4 regions of the Ruegeria sp. C12 genome follow, and region 2 is predicted to be linked to each of the others. Evidence: riboswitches for the same ligand, from Rfam matches in the RefSeq annotation. Region 2 holds a riboswitch; each other region holds the start of a gene.
The links. Region 2 has a riboswitch for cobalamin ahead of ACR0C9_RS13205 (DUF1636 family protein). Riboswitches for the same ligand answer to the same signal wherever they lie in the genome.
Positions count from the first base shown of each region.

Region 1: another riboswitch for cobalamin. It lies ahead of ACR0C9_RS12295 (DUF1636 domain-containing protein); the one in region 2 lies ahead of ACR0C9_RS13205 (DUF1636 family protein).
Region 3: another riboswitch for cobalamin. It lies ahead of ACR0C9_RS10150 (hypothetical protein); the one in region 2 lies ahead of ACR0C9_RS13205 (DUF1636 family protein).
Region 4: another riboswitch for cobalamin. It lies ahead of ACR0C9_RS00550 (hypothetical protein); the one in region 2 lies ahead of ACR0C9_RS13205 (DUF1636 family protein).

Region 1 is NZ_JBQFSA010000005.1:244,373-249,555, forward strand. Features, by position in the region: gene ACR0C9_RS12280 (protein-L-isoaspartate O-methyltransferase family protein) at 1-586, opposite strand, end outside; tRNA gene ACR0C9_RS12285 (tRNA-Cys) at 815-888, shown strand; gene ACR0C9_RS12290 (NAD(P)-dependent oxidoreductase) at 939-1,931, opposite strand; cobalamin riboswitch at 2,035-2,254, shown strand; gene ACR0C9_RS12295 (DUF1636 domain-containing protein) at 2,348-2,728, shown strand; gene cobW (cobalamin biosynthesis protein CobW) at 2,725-3,780, shown strand; gene cobN (cobaltochelatase subunit CobN) at 3,784-5,183, shown strand, end outside.
Region 2 is NZ_JBQFSA010000006.1:145,523-150,705, reverse strand. Features, by position in the region: gene ACR0C9_RS13220 (iron ABC transporter permease) at 1-99, opposite strand, end outside; gene ACR0C9_RS13215 (ABC transporter substrate-binding protein) at 101-1,051, opposite strand; gene ACR0C9_RS13210 (ABC transporter ATP-binding protein) at 1,064-1,840, opposite strand; gene ACR0C9_RS13205 (DUF1636 family protein) at 1,837-2,193, opposite strand; cobalamin riboswitch at 2,293-2,496, opposite strand; gene ACR0C9_RS13200 (D-lyxose/D-mannose family sugar isomerase) at 2,556-3,221, opposite strand; gene ACR0C9_RS13195 (carbohydrate kinase family protein) at 3,240-4,166, opposite strand; gene ACR0C9_RS13190 (glucokinase) at 4,201-5,160, opposite strand.
Region 3 is NZ_JBQFSA010000004.1:185,481-190,663, reverse strand. Features, by position in the region: gene ACR0C9_RS10160 (DNA polymerase III subunit gamma/tau) at 1-1,146, opposite strand, end outside; gene ACR0C9_RS10155 (phosphatase domain-containing protein) at 1,287-1,799, shown strand; gene ACR0C9_RS10150 (hypothetical protein) at 1,791-2,198, opposite strand; cobalamin riboswitch at 2,287-2,507, opposite strand; gene ACR0C9_RS10145 (alpha/beta hydrolase family protein) at 2,666-3,523, shown strand; RNA gene ffs (signal recognition particle sRNA small type) at 3,553-3,651, opposite strand; gene ACR0C9_RS10135 (bifunctional 2',3'-cyclic-nucleotide 2'-phosphodiesterase/3'-nucleotidase) at 3,691-5,183, opposite strand, start outside.
Region 4 is NZ_JBQFSA010000001.1:122,596-127,778, forward strand. Features, by position in the region: gene metH (methionine synthase) at 1-1,961, opposite strand, end outside; gene ACR0C9_RS00545 (homocysteine S-methyltransferase family protein) at 1,958-3,010, opposite strand; gene ACR0C9_RS00550 (hypothetical protein) at 3,225-3,524, opposite strand; cobalamin riboswitch at 3,647-3,858, opposite strand; gene ACR0C9_RS00555 (AbrB family transcriptional regulator) at 3,954-5,018, opposite strand.

The sequences.
Region 1 (5,183 bases), on a different contig from region 2:
GCCAGCTGACCCGGTCACCAGCCTTGCGCCCGATCCGAACGACGCCCAGACCATCCTGCACAAACAGACAGGCGATGCGCCCGTTGTCTTTCAACTGACCCAGCAGAGCGTCCGGCACCTGCTGCACGCCGCCCTGTATCATGATCACGTCGTAAGGCCCGTGTTCCTCGGCCCCTTGCTCCAGCGGGCCCACATGCACCACGGCATTGTCTGCATCCGCCTCGGTCAGGGCATCCTGCGCTTCTGCGGCCAGCGCCTCATCGCTTTCAACAGCAACCACCAGTTCAGCCATGCGCGCGGCAACGGCGGTGGAATACCCCAGCCCCGGCGCGATATCCAGAACCGCCTCATCTTTGCAAATATTCACAGCGTCCAGCATCTTGGCCAGAGTCCGAGGCTCCAGCATGCTGCGCCCGTCCCCCAGATCGATTATGCCTTCAACATAGGCGGCCTCGCGCTGCGCATCCGGCACAAAATTTTCACGCGGGACGGTCAGCATGGCATCGATGATCGGGAATTTCGTGACATCAGAGGGCCGAATCTGCGTATCGACCATAGTGCGGCGTCGGGTTGCGAAATCTGTCATTTGATCTCTCGTCTGAATTCCCACGTTTTTTTGGCTTTTGCCACATCCCGCAGCAACCGGCAACGGCCCTGTTGCCACAGCCCGGCCCGTGCGACAGGTTTGTGATCCGGCCCAGATCAGCATTTCCCGCCTCAGGCGCCAAAATTACACGCAATCCTCTGGACGCCCCATAAGAAAGCTGCTAAAACGCCTGTCACACCACGGCAAGTATTTGATTTTACTTGAAAAGGCGAGTTGGCGGAGTGGTGACGCAGCGGATTGCAAATCCGTGTACACCGGTTCGATTCCGGTACTCGCCTCCACTTCCTTCAATACCTTCACCTCGCGACGCAAAGACGAAAGCGCGCCCCTCTTAGGAATCGCGCCCCGCCGGGATAACCTCATAACCCGGTTCTTCAGGTTCATCGTCCTGCATTTCAGGTGGAAAGCCGGGCGCGCGGATGTCGAGGCCGGTGGCGTCTTCCAGGCGTTTGATGATGTTGGGCGACAGTTCGCGTTCGCCGTAGCGTGCGATGCCGTCCTCGAAGATCTTGATCATGATCGGGTTGATCTCAAGCGGGACACCCGCGCGGTCGGCGACGTCCTGAAACAGGCCGATATCCTTTTTGACAAGGTCCATGGTAAAGGAAATATCGCGCGAGCCGTTCAGGATGACCTGGCTTTCGGTCTCATGCACAAATGAGGTGCCAGACGAGATCTTGATCGCCTCATAGGTCGTGTTCAGGTCCATCCCGGCGGCTTTGGCGGTCACCAGCGCTTCGGCGCAGGTGATCAGGTTGGCGGTGGCCAGATAGTTGGTCAGAACTTTCAGAACCGAGGCCGAGCCGAGATCGCCGGTATGCAACACCCGACGGCCCATCGTTGTCAGGAAGGGCAGGATTCGCTCAAAAGTATCCCGGTCGCAACCCGCGAAGATCGAGATATTGCCGGTTGCCGCCCGGTGGCATCCGCCGGAAACGGGGCAATCAACCGCCGCCCCGCCCCGTTCGATGACCATGGCACCCAGCCGCTTGGCCTCGGCCTCGTCGGTGGTGGACATTTCCATCCAAATTTTGCCGGGGCCGACCTCGGGCAACATCTCCTGCATCACCGCGTCCGAGGCGGCAGGCGATGGCAGGCAGGTGATCACCGCGTCGCAATCGTGCATCAGCTGGGCCGGGCTTTCGGCGGCCTTTGCGCCCTTTTCGACGAATTCTGCCACCAGGTCTGCATTGAGGTCATGGACCGTCAGGTCGATCCCGTTGCGCAGCAATGAGCCCGAGAGTTTTCCGCCCACATTTCCAAGTCCGATGAACCCAACTTTCATTATTCGCGTCTCCCTGCGTGTTTTCCGGTATGCGACCATGTCGCGGGCACCGCGTCATGCCGCCCAGCGACGCTGGCAGGTCGCTTTTCATCCTAGCCACGCGATGGTGGTCGCATCGCGCTTGACAACCTGCCCGCACGTGCCGCATGTCCCTGTCGTTGGTGTCGGCGACAGCCGATGAAAAGGGAATGCGTCAACGGTTTATCCGCCAAACGCAGCCGCCCCCGCGACCGTGACCGGAGAGGGTGCCCAATGCCACTGGCCTGCCAGGCCGGGAAGGCGGGACATCCGACAGAGGAGCCAGACGAACCGGGCCTCTGACATCCGCAAGCCGGGAGACCTGCCAGCACCCGAAGTTGAAACCGGGCGGGGTGTTCCGGTGTCGGGTCCATGTGCATCGCGTGGCCCGCATGAAACCCCGTCCCCCGCGAAGAGGATTTGGGGGGATGAGAGACATGACCGAGACTGCGCCGGTCGAGCTGCTGGTCTGCACCACGTGCCGCCGTGGTCTGCCCATCGAGGATGACGATCAACGCCCCGGCACATTGCTGCACAAAGCGCTGGAACAGGCGGACCTGCCCGAGGGCGTCACGCTGAAAGCCGTCGAATGCCTGTCGAACTGCGATCAGGGCTGTTCCATCGTGCTGCGCGGCGGGCCGGATCGCTGGACCTTTGTCTATGAGAACCTCAATGAGGCCGATCACGTTGACGTCATCGTCGATGGTGCGACCAAGTATCTGGCCACCGAGGACGGCCTGGTCAAATGGCGCGAGCGCCCCGAACATTTCCGCAAGAACTGCGCCTCGCGCATTCCCCCGATTGGAGCCCTGAAATGAGCAACCTCGAAAAACTCCCCGTCACTGTGATCACCGGCTTTCTGGGTTCGGGCAAAACGACGCTGGTCAAGCATCTGATGCAGAACCCACAAGGCAAGCGGCTGGCCGTGGTGGTCAACGAATTTGGCGATGTGGGCGTTGATGGCGACATCCTGAAATCCTGCGCGATCCCGGATTGCCCGGCGGAAAACATCATGGAACTGGCCAATGGCTGCATCTGCTGCACCGTGGCCGATGACTTCATCCCCACCATTGAGGCGCTGATGGCGCTGGAACCGCGCCCGGATCACATCCTGATCGAAACCTCGGGCCTCGCCCTGCCAAAACCGCTGCTAAAGGCGTTCGACTGGCCCGATATCCGGTCGAAAATCACCGTGGACGGCGTGATCGCTCTGGCCGATGCCGAGGCTGTGGCCGCCGGTCGCTTCGCGCCGAATGTCGAGGCGGTGGACGCCCAGCGTCTGGCCGATGACTCGATCGACCACGAAACGCCCCTGTCGGAGGTGTTCGAGGATCAGATCTCCTGCGCCGACATCATCCTGCTGACCAAACCCGATCTGGCCGGTCCCGAAGGTGTGGCGAAAGCCAAAGAGGTCATCGCCGCCGAAGCCCCCCGCCCCCTGCCCGTGGTCGAAGTGGCCGAAGGCGCGGTGGACGTGCGCGTCGTGCTGGGCCTTGAGGCCGCCGCCGAGGATGACATGGACGCGCGCCCGTCACATCACGACGGCCACCACGACCACGAGCATGACGATTTCGAAAGCATCATCGTCGAGCTGCCGGAACAGACCGACCCGGCGGAACTGGTCGCCAAGATCGAACGTCTGGCGAATGAGCTGAACATCCTGCGCGTCAAGGGCTATGCCGCCGTTCAGGGCAAACCCATGCGTCTGCTGGTGCAGGCCGTTGGTGCCCGCGTGCGTCACCAGTATGACCGCCCGTGGGAGCCCGGCGAGGACCGTCGCTCACGTCTGGTCGTGATTGCCGAGCATGACGACATCAAAGAGGCCGCGATCCGCGATATCCTCGTGGGTGTGACCGAGGCTGCCGAGTAAACCATGCACGTCGTCTTCCGCGAAAGCCACGGGTTAGAGGAAACCGAGACCCCGACCGATCTGGGCCAGAGCCCGGCGGATCTGGTGGTGCTGTCGTTCTCGGACAGTGACCTCGGCGCCTTTGCGGCGGGCTGGCATCGCGGTGGCGGCCCCGAGGGGCGGATGCCGACGATGCGGCTGGCGAACCTCACGGCGCTCAAGCACCCTCTGTCGGTCGATACCTATGTGGAACAGACGCTGGAGGGCGCAAAGGGTATACTGATCCGCCTGATCGGCGGTGTGCCCTACTGGTCCTACGGGTTGCAACAGGTTCTGGCACTGGCGCAGGCCAAGGGCATCGCGCTGGCGGTCCTGCCTGCGGACGGGCGCGAGGATACGCGGCTGGATGACTATTCCACTCTGCCCATCTCGACCCTGCGGCGATTGGCGCATCTGTGCGACACCGGCGGAGAGGTCGCGGCGCAGGCCGCCCTGGCGCAAATGGCGCTGGCGGCGGGGCTTTATGCCGGGCCGGTGATGGGGGCCAAGACGTTGCCCGAATGCGGCGCGTGGTGCCCGGATCGCGGCGTGATCCCGGTGGATGCCGCCTTCACGGGCGATGCAAAACGCATCCTTGTGACCTTCTACCGGGCCTATCTGACCTCAGCCGACACCGCTCCTGTCGCGGCTCTGATCCGCAGCCTCCGCGCGCGGGGTTTTGAGGCGGTGGGCCTGTTCGCTCCGTCTCTGAAAGCGCCCGCAGCAGCCGATTGGCTGCGTGAGCAGGTCGTGGCGCTGGCCCCGTCGGCCATCATCAACGCCACCTCATTCTCGGGCAAAGGCGCGTCGGGCACCTCGCCTCTGGACGCCGCCAACGTGCCGGTATTTCAGGTCGCGCTGGCCACCTCGCGCCGCAAGGCATGGGCCGAGGCGGAACGCGGGCTATCCCCCGCCGACCTCGCCATGCATGTGGTACTGCCCGAAGTGGACGGGCGGATTTCAGCGGGCATCGCCTCGTTCAAGGAACCGGGCAAGCGCGACCCGCATCTGGAATATTCCCGTTTCGCCCACCGGGCCGAGCCCGAGCGGATCGAAGCGATCATCGACCGCGTGTCAGGCTGGCTTAACCTGCACGACAAACCCAAAGCCGATCAGACGCCTGCGCTGGTGCTGTCCAGCTATCCCGGCAAGGACTGGCAGATGGCCCATGCGGTAGGCCTCGACGCGCTGACCTCGGCCGAGGCGATGCTGTCCGATCTGCAAGGCGCAGGCTATGACACCACCCCTGCCGAGCCGATTGCCGATGCGCTGCCGGATGCCCGGATTTCATGGCCGCTGCAGGACTACCTGACCGCATTGGCCGAATTGCCCGAAACCCTGCGCAGTGATCTGCAATCCGTCTGGGGCAAGCCCGAAGATGACCC
Region 2 (5,183 bases):
TGCGACAGGAATGGATGTCGTGCCATAGACAACGGACAGCAGCAAAAGGGCGGTCAGAATGACCGCCCCCAGCAGGACCGCACGCCCCGTTTGAGCCATTTTAGTTGAGCTCCGGGTGCATGGCCGAAACCATCTTTTCGATGGCGTCGATATTTGCCGGTCCCGGTGTCAGCTCTTCATAGCGCAGACCGATCCAGCGTTCGTTCTTGACGGCATCGGTCAGGGACATGGCCGGATGCTCCTGCAGGAACTTGAACGTGTCTTCGGCACCGTTCCCGGTCTGATAGTCCAGTAGGACCAGAAATTCGGGGTTTGCGGCGGCCACTGCTTCCCATGAGGTGCGACCCCAGCTGGTGTCCATGTCATGGGTGACGCTGACACCGCCCGCAGCCTCGATCATGGCGTCTGGAATGGCGAATTTACCGGCGGTAAAGGGCGCATCGGCGGGACCGTCCAGCAGGAAGACGCGGGGTTTCGGCAGGTCTGCGGTTTTGGATTCGATGGCCGCCAGCTGGTCTTTCCAGCCCGAAACCAACGCTTCGGCCTTGTCTTCCACATGCATCACCTTGCCCAGACGCAGCACGTCATCGAACAGAAGGTCCATGCTGGCTTCGGGGCGGTCCTTGTTCAGGTGAACGCAGCTTTCGGTCAGGACCATGGTTTTGATGCCAAAGGGTTCCAGCGTGTCGGGGGTGACTTCGCCACCCGGCTGCATGCCGTAATACCAACCGGCAAAGAACATATCCGGCTCGACCGCGACCAGATTTTCGACGGTGGGGTATTTGGGCGCCAGTTCCGGGATGTCACCGCGTTTTGCATCGAAATCCGGGCTGGTCTTGTACCAGCCGGTAATGCCGGTCAGGCCGACAATCTTGTCCTGCAAACCCAGCGCAAAGGCCATGTCGGTCATGTTCATGTCGTGCACGACAATCCGCTCGGGCGTGCCGTCGAACACCAGTGGTTCTCCGCAATTGTCGACGGTCACTTCATGTGCCGCCGCACCACTCGCGAGGCCCGAAACAAGGACTACGGACCAGAATTTCTGCATCATCAAATTCTCCTGTTAAGATGACAGCTTTCGTTTTCGGATATCCAGCGCCGGGATCACGCGCCCTTCGTGCTGGAAACACAGGTAGTCAACGCCAAACGTATCGCGCACACGCTCGGGTGTTAGAACTTCGGGAACCGGGCCGAAGCCGGTCATGCGGGTTGCCTTCATCAAAGCGACATGGGTGGCGAATTCGGGGATCATGACCAGATCGTGCACGATCATCACAACCGTCACGCCCAGTTCGGCCACCAGCGACAGCATGTGGCCCTTGGCGTCGGGGTCGAGGTGGTTTGTCGGCTCGTCCAGAAACAAAAGCGATGGCCTTTGCGCCAGAGCCCGTGCGATATGCGCCCGCTGACGTTCCCCGCCGGACAGACGTTGCATCGGTTTATCGGCCAGCGGGACCAGTTCGGTGATCTCAAGCACCCGCTCAAGATCGGCCTTATGATCCTCGGCGGACCGGTCGGCCTGAATCGGGATTTGCCCAAGGGCCACATAGTCGCGCAGTTTCAACCGGCCGTCAGGCAGTTCCTGCTGCCCGACCACGGCGATGGTGCGTGCCCGTTCCGGGGCGGACAATTGACGCAGGCTTTGCCCCTTGATCGTCACATCGCCCAGGGCCAGACGTTCAAGGCCGCAAAGCAGGTTCAACAGCGTGGTTTTCCCGGCCCCGTTTGGCCCGGCAACGGCCAGGATCGACCCCTCATCCAACGAGAAGGAGACATCCTGTAGCAACACATCCCCGTTCAGGGCGTAGTATTCCAGACCTTTGGCAACCAGAAAACTCATGCCTCACCCTTCGATGACAGGCGCGGCAGACGCGCCAGAGTTTTGTAAAGCAGGGCAGGGGGCCGGTCGGTTGCGCTGGTCCAGCCGTCGTCACTGTCGCGGAACTGACGGGCAAAGGCGGCAATCGCGTCCAGATCGGCTGGGCTTTGGATATCGCCGAACAGATACTGCGCCTTGCCTTCGGCTTGCAGCCCAACGGTCATGGGGCGTTCGCACCCTGCCATGCAGGCAATCAACCGGGTCGCAAACTCCGGTGGTAGGGTTGCGTCCAAACTGGCCTTGGCTGCCTTGGCTTCGATTTCACCCTGACAGGTCGAACAGATCAGGACGAAGTGGTCAGCTTGGGATGACATGGCTGTCCCCGCTGCGGAAACCGCGCGAAAAGAAGACGCCACGCCCGCAGGCGAAAAATTGAGCCATCAAATCCTCCTTCCAGGACGCCCCGCCCCGGGTTGGTTGCACAGGTGATGGCAGGTCTCCTGACTTGCGGGTCGTGGCTTGGCCAACCTTCCCGACCTGTTCAGGCCAGTGGTGATTTGGCGTCGCTCTGCGCTTACAGTTGCGGGGGCAGTCACGGATTTGGCCGCAGGGCCGCACCGTATTCCCATTTTCATCCCGCAGGCATCGCTACGGGAACCATCGCTGGTCAGCTAGTCTGTCGCGGATTTAATTGTCAAGCGTTCTGGCCGAGATTTTGGCGACGCGGACTGAGTGTTTAGTAGTCCGCAACCAGCAAAAATTCCGGCGCTGCGTCCTCTTCAATGGTCGCGAACCGGGGGATCGGTTGCTCGAACACATTGTCCGTGCGGTCGTCATTGACGGTTGAGACTTCACCGATCAGACAATCGCCACGCTCGGCCCAGAAGGCATGCCAGATACCGGGCATCAGGGTAACGCTTTCGCCGGGTTTCAAGCGCAGCAATTCGCCGGGCGTGATGGTCACGTCGCAGCCATCGCTGGGCACAACAACCGGATTGTCGCGATCAATGCCGCCTTCGGGGTCTGAGGCGTAGATCTCCATCACCAGATCACCGCCACCCCGGTTGATGATGTCCTCGGCCTTGATGATATGGCGGTGCATCGGAGACAATTGTTTGTCGCGCGAAATCAGCAGTTTCTCGGCATAGAGCATACCGCGACCCTGGTTCAGATCATTCACGTCGCCATTGCGCAGGGTGAACAGGAACAGGCCCAGCTCATCAAACTTGCCCTGACCGTAATCGGTAATGTCCCAGCCCAACCCTCGGGCGCGGATCGTGTCGGCCTTTGCGCTGCGCATCTGATCAGGGGACCAGTCGGCGAAGGGCGGCAGGACCGCGCCGAAGGATTTGATGAAGGCCTGCGCCTCGGTCTTGATGTCGTTGATGTCGGATCGTTTCATGTCGCTTCCCTCGTGGGATCAAAGCTCATGCGCCCAGGGCGGATTTGCCCCGGCGCGGGATACGGTGACGGCGGCGACATCGGCGCCCAGGGACAAAGCCGCGCGCAGGCTATCAGGTGTCAAGGCGCGCAGGCCCTCTTTGCTCAGGTGCCCGGCGCGGTGGAGTTCGGCCAAAACGCCCGCGTTGAACGTATCGCCGGCGCCCACAGTATCGATAACCTGCACCGGTTTGACCGCCACCGAGGTCTCGGACCCGTCCGCCAGATAGCCTGTCGCCCCCTGACTGCCGCGTGTCACAATCACCACGGACGGCCCGGCCTTCAGCAACAAGGGCACCTTCTCGGCATGGGTTTCCGGCCCGGGAATGATCCAATCCAGATCCTCGTCCGAAACCTTGACGATATCGGCCTGCGCGATCATGCGATTCAGGCGGGTGCGATAGCGGGTCTGGTCCTTGATGAACCCCGGCCGGATATTTGGGTCCAGCATCACCGCGCGGTCGCCGCCATGACGGTCGAGCAGCGCGGCATAGGCATCGGCACAGGGTTCACAGGCCAGACTGATCCCCCCCAGATACAGGGTCGAGGTCGCCAGCAATTGCTGCGGCACATCCTCGGGCTGCAACATTCGCCCCGCCGTGTTTTCATCAACAAAATTGTACGAGGCATGCCCATCCACCAGCTTCACAAAAGCCAAAGTGGTCGGGCGGTCGCTGACAATCACATGCGAGGTGTCCACATGGCTTGCCTTCAGCGTGTCCGCCAATTGCGCGCCAAACATATCCGAGGACAGGCCCGTCAGCATCCCCACCGGCGCGCCCAAGCGCCCCAGCGCGATGGCCGTGTTGAAAATTGCGCCGCCGGAATGGGGCACATAGCCCTGCGCGCCCGAATTGGTCGGTTCGGCGATCATGTCGATCAGGGCTTCGCCACAACACAGGATCATCCCGCGGTCCTTCTTTGGAAATGGTCACACGGTTTTACCGCATGAGCGCATTTTTACAGAAGTTGTTAGCGCCAACAATGCCAAATTCGACCTGTTCCGAGATATAAAGGTTCATCCCTTGCCGCAAATCGCTGAATCGCCCGCCTTGATTGAAGGCATCCAGAAAGCACTCGCCAAACAGCCAGCGGTTCTTCTCCGCCACACCGCCCACCAGAAACACGCCGCCCCGGGGGATCAAGGTGACGGACAGATCACCCAGCAGAGCGCCCAGATGGGTCGTGAACATCTCTGCCGCTTTGATGGCATGCGCATCCGATCCGTTGCGGGCGCCGTCAAGAATGTCCTTTGCCGACAGGTGAGGGGTGTCTGTCTGACCAGCCGCAATCGCGATGGACCGGTAGAGGACAGGCAGACCCGTGCCGCTCAGGAACATTTCAGCTTCAAGCGTCAGGTTGTCGCCAAAGAAACAGTCCGGCGCGATGTGGCGGGCAGCTTCGAAAATATCAACCTCGTCCCGGTGGCGCGGGGAGACACCGACATGACCGCCTTCGCCCGAGGCTGTGTGGTAATGTCCTTCCGAATACAACAGCGCCCCGACGCCCAGACCGGTCCCGGGGCCGACGACCAGACGGGTGCCGGTTGGCGGTGTAGGGTCGCCCTGCAGCACGGCCACATCGGCCTTCGTTGCCTCGGCCACGGACCATGCCGCAGCGGTGAAGTCGTTGATCACATAGGTATGCCGCGCACCTGTGGCCTTGGCTAACTCGGCCTCGGACAGGTCCAGATGGGCGTTTGTCAGTTGGATGACGCCATCCCGAACCGGGCCTGCACCTGCGGCGACAACGGCCTGAGGGTCGGTGCCGACGTCATCACGCAGGCTGTGGAACGCCTCCAGCAGGTCGGGCAGAGTCCCTGTCGGATGCTTGCGCAGATCCGTCAGCTCTCCGTTTGTGATGACCCCAAGCCGGGTGTTGGTGCCGCCGATATCTGCCACAAGGTTCCAATGCGCATGCACCG
Region 3 (5,183 bases), on a different contig from region 2:
ATGGGTCAGACGGATCACCGCCATCTCGGCTGCCATCATGGCGTTGGGGGCGGCCGAGACCTCCTCCAGCGCCTTCAACAGCATTTGCCACATGCGGGTCAGCACACGCATGGGCAGGGCGTCGGCCATCTGCTGGCCACGGGCGCGCTCGTCAGGGGATACTGTCGGATCCTCGGCTGCGTCCGGCGTGATTTTGACGACCGAGACCCAATGGGTGATCTCGGCCAGATCGCGCAGCACCGCCAGCGGGTCGGCCCCTTCGGCATATTGCGCGCTAAGCTCGGTCAGGGCACCGGCGGCATCGCCGCGCAGGATCATATCCATCAGGTCCAGCACCCGGCCACGGTCGGCCAGCCCCAGCATGGCGCGCACCTGGTCGGCGGTGGTTTCGCCTGCGCCGTGAGAAATCGCCTGATCCAACAGTGAGGTTGCGTCGCGGGCAGACCCCTCGGCCGCGCGGGTGATCAAGGCCAGCGCGTCCTCGGCAATCTCGGCCCCTTCGGCGCTGGCGATCTTTTGCAGCAGACCGATCATATCTTCGGGCTCGATCCGGCGCAGGTCAAAGCGCTGGCAGCGGGACAGGACCGTGACCGGGACCTTGCGAATCTCGGTGGTGGCGAAGATGAACTTCACATGTTCGGGCGGCTCCTCCAGCGTCTTGAGCAGCGCGTTGAAGGCGCTGGTCGAGAGCATGTGAACCTCATCGATGATGTAAATCTTGTAGCGGGCCGAGGCGGCGCGGTAGCGGACGCTGTCGATGATTTCGCGAATATCATTGACGCCGGTACGGCTGGCGGCGTCCATCTCCATCACGTCGACATGGCGGCCTTCCATGATGGCCACGCAATGCTCGCACTGACCGCAGGGTTCGGTCGTGGGGCCACCAGCGCCGTCCGGCCCGATGCAGTTCATACCCTTGGCGATGATCCGCGCCGTGGTTGTCTTGCCGGTGCCGCGTATGCCGGTCATGACAAAGGCCTGGGCTATCCTGTCGGCTTCGAACGCATTTTTCAGCGTGCGCACCATCGCGTCCTGACCCACCAGATCAGCAAAGGTTTCCGGACGGTATTTGCGGGCGAGAACCTGATAGGCGGGGCTGTCTGTGTCGGTCATGTCTGCTCTGGCGGATTCGGGACGTCGTCGCAGCGTAGTGGTCGCTGCAGCCCGCGTCCACCGCGCGGTTGGCGAAATTTGGTTTGGAAAGACCCGAGATCGGCGTAAACTGGAATCTCAGTATTTTTGAAGCACATTTTAAAAGCAGGCTTGGGTTTGGGAGGAAATCTTTGATGTCGCAACTGGTCGTCTACGCGCTGCAAGTCGGAGGCGGAACACTTGCGCTGACCTCGATGCCGGGACGCGGCGGAGATTATGCGGGCGATCTGGATACAATCGCGGATTGGAAACCCGGTCTTGTGATCTCGATGACCACGGAAGTTGAGATGCTGCAGGACGGGGCCCGGACCTTTGGCAGTGACATTCAGGGCCGCGCCAGCCGATGGGTTCATTTGCCGGTCGAGGATTTTGGCGCCCCGCCGCGCGCCGTTCAGGATCGGTGGGGGTCGGTCAGCGCATCGGCGCGGCAGGCTTTGTCCGGCGGTGGCCGGGTGCTGGTGCATTGCCGGGGTGGGTGCGGGCGATCCGGTATGGTGGTCTTGCGCCTGATGCTGGAATGCGGGGAACCGGCAGACAAGGCGCTGGCCCGGTTGCGGGCCCTGCGCCCCTGCGCGGTGGAAACCGACGAGCAGATGGCATGGGCCACGAAAGCGACCCACGCACCTTTGGATGCGCGCTCAGGCTGATACCCGCGCCGGTTCCTGCACTGGTCTTGAAGGTCTCAGGGCCAAGACCTCAAGCATGGCGCAAGGCGTTCTTGGCAAGGCCCCGGACGGAAGGGCCGCGCATGTCTCGTTAAAAATCAGGTCGGCATAGGTATCCAGCGTTTGGATCGGCGTGTCCGCCTCGGTCCCGCAGAAGATGCGTATCTGTTCTGGTCCGGCGCGAAAGCGGGCCATGCACCCTTGCGCGCAATGCGTCAGGTCGCTGCTACCTTCGATTTCGAATCCTTCGCTGGTGACGTGGTCGGCCTTGTTCATTGCCTCGGCCAGCGCGCGTGCCATGCGCGCCATTGCGGGGCAGGGCCCGCCTGTGCGTTGGCAAATGGTCGCCACGTATTCGTGGGTTTTTGTCTTCCAGATCATCCTGCGCCCTCCGCGCGGCGGACGGGGGATGATACAGGTGAGACAGAAGAAACGCTGTCAGGACCTGCCCGGACACCCCGCCCGAGTTTCGGTTACGTTGATGATGGCAGGTCTCCTGACTTGCGGGTCGTTGCTTTGCCGACCTTCCCAGCCTTTCGGCCAGTGGCATTCCGGCATCGCTTACCGCTTACAGTTGCGGGGGCAGTCGCGGCCTTGGTTCGTTCCGGTTTGACCGGGCAGAACCGCACCGTGTTCCCTTTTCATCCCGACCCATTGTGTGGATCGGAAACCATCACACAACCGCTAGCGTCTGTTCGCGTTCTGAGTCAAGCGGGGTTTTGGGTGTCACGTACACATGCCTTGTGCCGGGCGACGTGTGGTCAAGTGGCAGCAGGGTTGACTCGGCTGCGGGTTGTTGTGCCTCTTGGGCAGGTAAACCGATTGGTTCAGAAAGGCCCGCAGGTTCGATGTTGGACACGCAGCAGCACGTGAAGATCGAGGATTTCCAGTTTCCCGCTGGCCCGGCGCAGCTGTCGGCGCGACTGTATCGGCCTTTTACTGATCCCGACACGGTGGTGGTTCTGAACGGGGCGACCGGTGTGCCGCGCGACTACTACCAGCACTTTGCCCGGTGGTTGGCTGCCGAGCGTGGCATGGCCTGCCTGACGTATGACTATCGCGATTTTGGTCACTCTGTTTCCGGCCCCATGCGCGACTCGCAGGTCACGATGTCGGACTGGGCGCTGATCGATATGCCCGCAGCACGGGCCGAGATGCGCCGAAGGTTTCCCGACGCCCGGCAGTGGAGCATTGGTCATTCCGTCGGCGGAATGCTGGGGCCGATTCAGCCGGATATCGACCAGATCGACCGGATGATCTGTGTCTGCTCGGGGTTGGTGACGCTGTCCGATCACCCATGGCCCTATCGGGGGTTGGCCTGGGCGTTCTGGCACGGGCATGTTCCGCTGCTTGTGAAAGCCCTGGGGTATCTGCCCGGCAAAGCCATTGGGTTCGGTGCCGATCTGCCGGGCTCTGTCTATTGGCAATGGCGCAGGTGGTGCACCGCGCCGCTGAATTATGTGCCAGAGATCGGAAAGGATTTGCCACCGGCGCGCTGGTCGGATCTGGGTGTTCCGGTGGATCTGTTCACCAGCGACGACGATCAGACCGTCCCGCCAAAAGCCGTATGGCGTCTGGCGGATCTGTATGGGCCGGGCGCGCGGCGGCACCTGTTGTCGCCCAAGGAATTCGGAGTGAAAGAGATCGGCCATATCGGCGCATTTGCCCGCCGGAATTCGGCAATCTGGCCCCAGTTGGTTGCCTGATTGTGCTGATGAGCGGATACATGGGGGAAAGGTGAGAGGTTGGACATCGACCCAAGCGGGGCTCGTTGTGGCTGCTTCCTTCCGGACCTGACCAGGTTGGCGAGGCGCTCGCCCGCGCCAACCTCTCAGCGCTTGATATAGGGAAGCCTGGGGAAAATGACAACCCGTCAGAGTGTCAGCCGGATGCGTTCGAACCCCTGCGGGTCCGGGTCCAGAACGATAGGGTCGTAGTTCTGCAACTCTGACAGGTATTTCAGCGCGCCGGGCCCTGTACTGAGGATTGACTGAACCCCGGCCTGCGGCGCGAACGAAAACGGATAAACCGCCTGAGACAGCGGGTCGGCGGGCAGGTACCCGGTCAGATAATCGCGTAGGATTCGCTTGATATCTATTGCAGGCAGGTTGATCGGCTCTGCCGTTTCCACAAACGGGAAATGCCCGCCACCATTGGCGCGGTAATTGTTGAGCGCGACCACAAAATCCTGATTGGGGTCAAGCGTAGACCCGTCAATTCTGGCCTGCCGGATGCGGCGGTGAGAATTGTCGATCAACTGCCCCTGAGCGTCAAACCGGGCCGGGTAGGACGGGTCGATCTGGTAGGTCAGGCCAAAGAGAAGGTCGAAATTGTACCCAACCCGACCGGGGTCGATCAGATCGGTCTCGGCGTCGCGACGCATGGTGTTGAAAAGACCCGCCGACATCTCAAGCCAGTCCAGCACCTGAGCGCCGCTGACCTTCACCGCCCTCAGTTCGTTCGGAAAGACGTAAAGGTCCGCAATGTGGCGCAAACAAACCTCGCCCGCCGGGACATCGGTGTAATAGCGCGGCCCGGACCGACCGCCGCATTTATAGGGCGAAACGGCGGACAACATGGGCAAATTGGCCAGTGCGGTGCCGGACAGATAGGGGCGCAAGGCGGCGGCCTGCGCCGAGGCCACCAATGCCAGCCCCCGATCAACGGCGCAAAAGCTGAAAAAGCTGTGCATCGGTTTTGCGATTCGCGCCACCGGCTCGGCCATCTTGGTGCGGGTTCGGGCGTGCACGGGTGCAAAAAGCCGGACCATGTCGGGGTCCTCTGGCGTTTCAGGGGCGGAGTTGTTTTGGCGAAGCGGTCTCAACCCGACCTGCTGGTCGGTGATTTGCCACCCGAGATCGGCAGAGTGGGACAGGTTCAGATCAATCACGCCCAGATGATTTCCTGCGGACCCGGGCATGACAACCGGTTTGCCATGGACCAATCCGGCCTCAGGGTCGACATGGGCCAGCCCCCGGTGGTCGTTGCCGGGAAGGGTCAGATGCGTGTGCCCGGCCACTAGGGCGTCAATGCCGTCAATGGCGGCCAGTGGGATCACGGCATTCTCCAGCCCCGGTGCTTCCTGATCCTGACCGAGGCCGGAATGGGCCAGCGCGATGACCAGATCACACCCCGCCGATTTCAGGGTCTGCACGGTGCGTCGCGCCGCGCTCAGACAGTCCTCGACCGCGATGTCATCGCCCAGATGATGCGCTTCCCATTGCGTGGTCTGAGGGGGCAGAACCGACAACACGCCCACGCGGATGGGAATGTCTTGCCCGTTTCGCGAAATCGATCGGTCAAGCACCGCATGGTCCTGCCAGCGTTGCGAAACCCCCGACCGGCGGCGCATATTGCTGCACAGGA
Region 4 (5,183 bases), on a different contig from region 2:
GCATCGGCAAAAAGCGCCCGCGCCGCCGCGCCCTGTTTTTCATCTTCAAGAATTCCGGGATAGACACCGCGCATTTCCCAGGTCTGGAAGAAGGGCGTCCAGTCGATATAGCGCGCAATTTCGGCCAGATCCCAATCGGGCAGCACGCGCGCGCCGGTGAAGGACGGAGCAATGGGCTCGTAATCATCCCAATCCAGCTTCAGCGCATTCGCCCGCGCCTTGGCCAAAAGCAGGCGGTTCTTGGCGCGTTCGCCGCGCTCGTGCTTGTCGGCCACATCCGCATATTCGGCCTGAATCCCGGCGACATAATCGGGCTTCTGCGTCGGGCTCAGCAATGCGCCGACAACCCCGACAGCGCGGCTGGCATCGGTGACATAGACCGCCTGCCCATGCGTGTAACGCGGCGCGATCTTGACCGCTGTGTGCACCCGCGACGTGGTTGCGCCGCCGATCAGCAGCGGAATATCGAACGCTTCGCGCTCCATCTCCGAGGCCAGATGCACCATCTCGTCCAGCGACGGCGTGATCAGCCCGGACAGGCCGATAATGTCCACATTTTCCTCGCGCGCGACTTGCAGGATCTTCTGCGGCGGGACCATGACGCCCAGATCCACGATCTCATAATTGTTGCAGGCCAGAACCACGCCGACGATATTCTTGCCGATATCGTGCACGTCCCCCTTCACGGTCGCCATCAGCACCTTGCCCGCAGATTGCCGGCCCTCACCGCCATTCCGGCGCTTTTCTTCCTCCATATAGGGCAGCAACACGGCCACGGCCTGCTTCATCACGCGGGCCGATTTCACCACTTGCGGCAGGAACATCTTGCCCGCGCCGAACAGATCGCCGACCACGTTCATCCCGGCCATCAGAGGGCCCTCGATGACATGCAAAGGCCGTTCCGCATCGGCGCGCGCGGCCTCGGTGTCTTCTTCGATGAACTCGGTGATGCCGTTGACCAGCGCATGCTCCAGCCGTTTCTCGACCGGCCAGTCGCGCCAGGCCAGGTCGCGGGTTTTCTCCTCGCGCTTGTCGCCACGGAAATGTTCGGCGATGTCCAGCAGGTTCTCGGTCGCGGTGCCGCCGGATTTCGGCTGGCGATTCAGGACCACATCCTCGCACGCTTCGCGCAGGTCTGGGTCGATCTGGTCATAAACGGCCAACTGGCCCGCGTTGACGATGCCCATATCCATCCCGGCCTGAATGGCATGATACAGGAACACCGCATGCATCGCCTCGCGCACCGGCTCGTTGCCGCGAAAGCTGAAAGACAGGTTCGACACGCCGCCCGACACATGTGCATGGGGCAGGTTCTGCCTTATCCAGCGGGTCGCCTCGATGAAATCCACGCCGTAATTGTCGTGGTCTTCGATCCCGGTGGCGACGGCAAAGATGTTGGGGTCAAAGATGATGTCTTCGGGTGGGAACCCCATATCCTCGACCAGAATGCGATAAGCGCGGGCGCAAATCTCGGTCTTGCGTTCGAACGTATCGGCCTGACCGGCCTCGTCAAAGGCCATGACCACCACGGCGGCACCATAGGCCAGACACAGACCCGCGTGATGGCGAAACGCCTCTTCTCCCTCTTTCAGGCTGATCGAGTTCACCACCGGCTTGCCCTGCACGCACTGCAGCCCGGCCTCGATCACCTCCCATTTCGAGCTGTCGATCATGATTGGCACGCGGGCGATATCGGGCTCGGACGCGACAAGGTTCAGGTATTCGACCATCGCCTGTTTGCTGTCGATCAGCCCTTCATCCATGTTGATGTCGATGATCTGAGCGCCGTTTTCCACTTGATCCCGCGCAACGTCCAGCGCGGCGGCATAGTCGCGGTTCACGATCAGCTTGCGAAACCGGGCCGAGCCGGTGACGTTGGTCCGCTCACCCACATTCACAAAGGGGATGTCGGGCGTCAGGACAAAGGGTTCCAGCCCCGAGAGGCGCAGGTGAGGGGTCATGCCGGTACCTTTCTGGGGGCAAAGGGCGCAACCGCTTCGGCAATCGCGCGGATATGGTCGGGCGTGGTGCCGCAGCAACCGCCGACCACGTTGACGATGCCATCGCGGGCAAACTCTTCGACCTGAGCGGCGGTCTGGTCCGGTGTTTCGTCATACTGGCCGAACTCATTCGGCAGGCCTGCGTTGGGGTAGGCGCAGGTCAGGGCGGTCGCCACGCCCGAAATCTCGGCCATATGCGGGCGCATGGATGCAGCGCCAAGGGCGCAGTTCAGCCCGACGGTGAAAGGGCGCGCATGGGCGACCGAGTGCCAGAAGGCGGTGGGTGTCTGGCCAGAAAGCGTCCGGCCCGAGGCATCGGTGATCGTGCCCGAGATCATCAACGGCAGGCGACGTCCGGCCTTGGCGAAACTCTCGAACGCCGCAAAAATCGCCGCCTTGGCGTTCAGCGTGTCAAAGATCGTCTCGATCAGGATCAGGTCGGAACCGCCCTCGATCAGCCCTTCGATCTGCTGGCCATAGGCTGTGCGCAGATCATCGAAACTGACGGCACGGTATCCGGGATCGTTCACATCCGGGCTGATCGAGGCCGTCCGGTTCGTCGGACCCACAGCCCCGGCCACAAACCGGGGTTTGCCGTCCTCAGCCGTGGCCCGGTCCGCCGCGCGCCGCGCCACCTGCGCGCCTGCGACGTTCAGATCATGCACCGCAGCCTCCAGCCCGTAATCGGCTTGCGCGATGGTGGTTGAGGAAAAAGTGTTGGTTTCAAGGATATCCGCCCCGGCCATTGCGAACTCGTATTGAATGTCCTCAACTGCCTGCGGCTGGGTCAGCACCAACAGGTCGTTGTTGCCCTGTTGCGGAAGGTCCGGGTGATAATGATGCCGACAACCGGGGCCATGGATGTGACCGTTGGCGGTAAAATCCTCTTCGGTCATGTTCAGCGCCTGGATCATTGTGCCCATGGCCCCGTCAAGGATCAGGATGCGCTGGGCAGCCAATGCGCGCAGCGTCGCGAGCGCGGGTGTGTCGGGCAAGGTAAAGTCAAGCATTCGCGGTATCCAATCGGCTGTGTGGGCCGAAGGTATAGCGCGTTGGCATTATGAGGTGAAATGATTGTTATTCGACTAAATTATGAGTTTGCGTCATAATGTGTCTTGTTCGTCGCGCATATCCAACGAAATCACCAATAAGCAGTCAAAGCATTGCCCGGCCAAAATCGTCCAAAATGCGGGCGGTGGCACAGGCTGAATTGCCCGCATGAGGTCACAAGGCGGCGCGGCGCGCGCGATGGCCCCCTCGGCGCTGTTTTGCGGGCAGGGCCAGGAACAATGGTTCCAGGGGCATCTGCATGGATCGGGCCAGCAGGTCGCAGAACACAGCGATGGCGGGAGAAGTCTCGGCAAACGGTTTGGCCTTGGCCAAAGCAATCCGCGCCTGCGCGTGGTAGTTTGCCGAACCGGGCAGGCCGCCCAGCCATTGCATATAGCCCATCTGCCCCAGCTCTTGCGCGCGCTGCGGTGGCACGTGGCCGGTATCCAGTTGGGAAATGGTCAGGTCAAGCATAACGACGCCCTCCGCGCTTTTGGGCGGCTTGTGTGGGTCATCAACAGTGGTGTCTGGCCAGTGCGGTCCATCTCTTGTCGCTCCGTCCACGGGCACCCCGCCCGAGTTAAGGTGACTGCGGCACATATGCGCCGGAGATGGCAGGTCTCCTGACTTGCGGTTCTTCGCTGTCCCCGTCCTTCCCGGACAACCCAAGCGGGGTCATCCAGTGGTCTGTCGGGGGTCGCTCGCCGCTTACAGTTGCGGGGGCAGTTGCGGCTTTGGGCGTTTGCCCGCACCGCATTCCCTTTTCAGCCGACTCAGAGCGTCGGACACCATCGGCAGCACAGTCTCATAAGGCCAAAGCTGTGTCTACTGGTGCCAGCAAAGCACGCAGCGTCGGATTGCAACCCGGCAGGAATTGAACCCAAATCAAACTGCGAAACCCTTCTAATCCCGAGAGCCGGACCAGCGCACCAGAAGACTGGCCGCGATGGGCGCGCCGATGATCACCAGAACGATCCGTGTCAGATGGTGGGTAATGACAAACCCGAGATCCGCGCCCGAGACGATGGCCAAGACCGTCATTTCAGCCTGCCCGCCGGGGGCAAAGGCGAGGAAGGCCTCGATCGGTTGCCCGAACCCCAACGTGGTCACAAGGGCCGTGAAGGCTGCCGCAAGTATGGCCAGCACAACAACATAGGCGCAGCCCGCCGCCACAACTTTGCGCAGCTCGACCCATGTGACACCGATAAATTTCACGCCGATGGTGCAGCCGATAAAGAATTGCGCGACAAGGATCGCCTCGCGCGGTGGGCGGGTGTGGATGAAATCGCCCAGTGACAAGGCCGCAGTCAGGATCATTGGGCCCAGAATGGACGCTCCGAACAGGCCGATCCGCTCACCGCCTTTCCAGCCGACAATGGCGGCGACGACCATCAGCGCCAGTTCGTGCAAGGGCAGGTCGCGGGCGGGTTCGCCAATGGGGTTGGTCAGGTCAGCGTCGTAGAACAGGGTCAGGAACATCGGGGCGAGCGTCACGATGATCAGCACGCGCGTGCCATGGATCAGGGACAGGGCGCGCGGATTGGCACCGGCCTCGGTGCCGAAGATGATCATGTCTTGCAACCCGCCGGGCATGGCTGCGTAGAAAGCCGTTTTGTCGTCAAAGCCCCAGACTTTGCGAAAGAACGGCACCCCGACCAAAGCGATCAACAGGATGAAGGGCGGGATCAGAGCAATTGACGCTGCCATTTGCGGCAGTTGGCCAAACAGGTCCGGCGTGATCGAAGCCCCCACCGCCACGCCCAGGATAGTGCGCGCCGCGACCGAGATCTGCCCGAACCCTTCCATCGGCGTATGCGCCAGTGCCGCAATCAGGCAGGCGGTCATGGGGCCGAATAGAAATGGCAGGGGCAGGCCCAGCATCCAGAATACGACCGTTCCCAGCACGGCAAGGCCGAAGGTGATGGCCCGCCTTACGGGGCGGCTTGGTGATGTGGCTTGGACGGACAAATTTCAGGTCCGAAGTCATGGGATCAATTGTATCCAATGGTATACAAATGGGCGCGGTTTGCAAGACCACGGCACTGACCATTCAGAATGCCCGAGTGAAGAACGGCCTGTGATGCAGCTTGGCGCTATCAGCGTGTGTTGGATGAAATCCAGGAACGAGGTCTC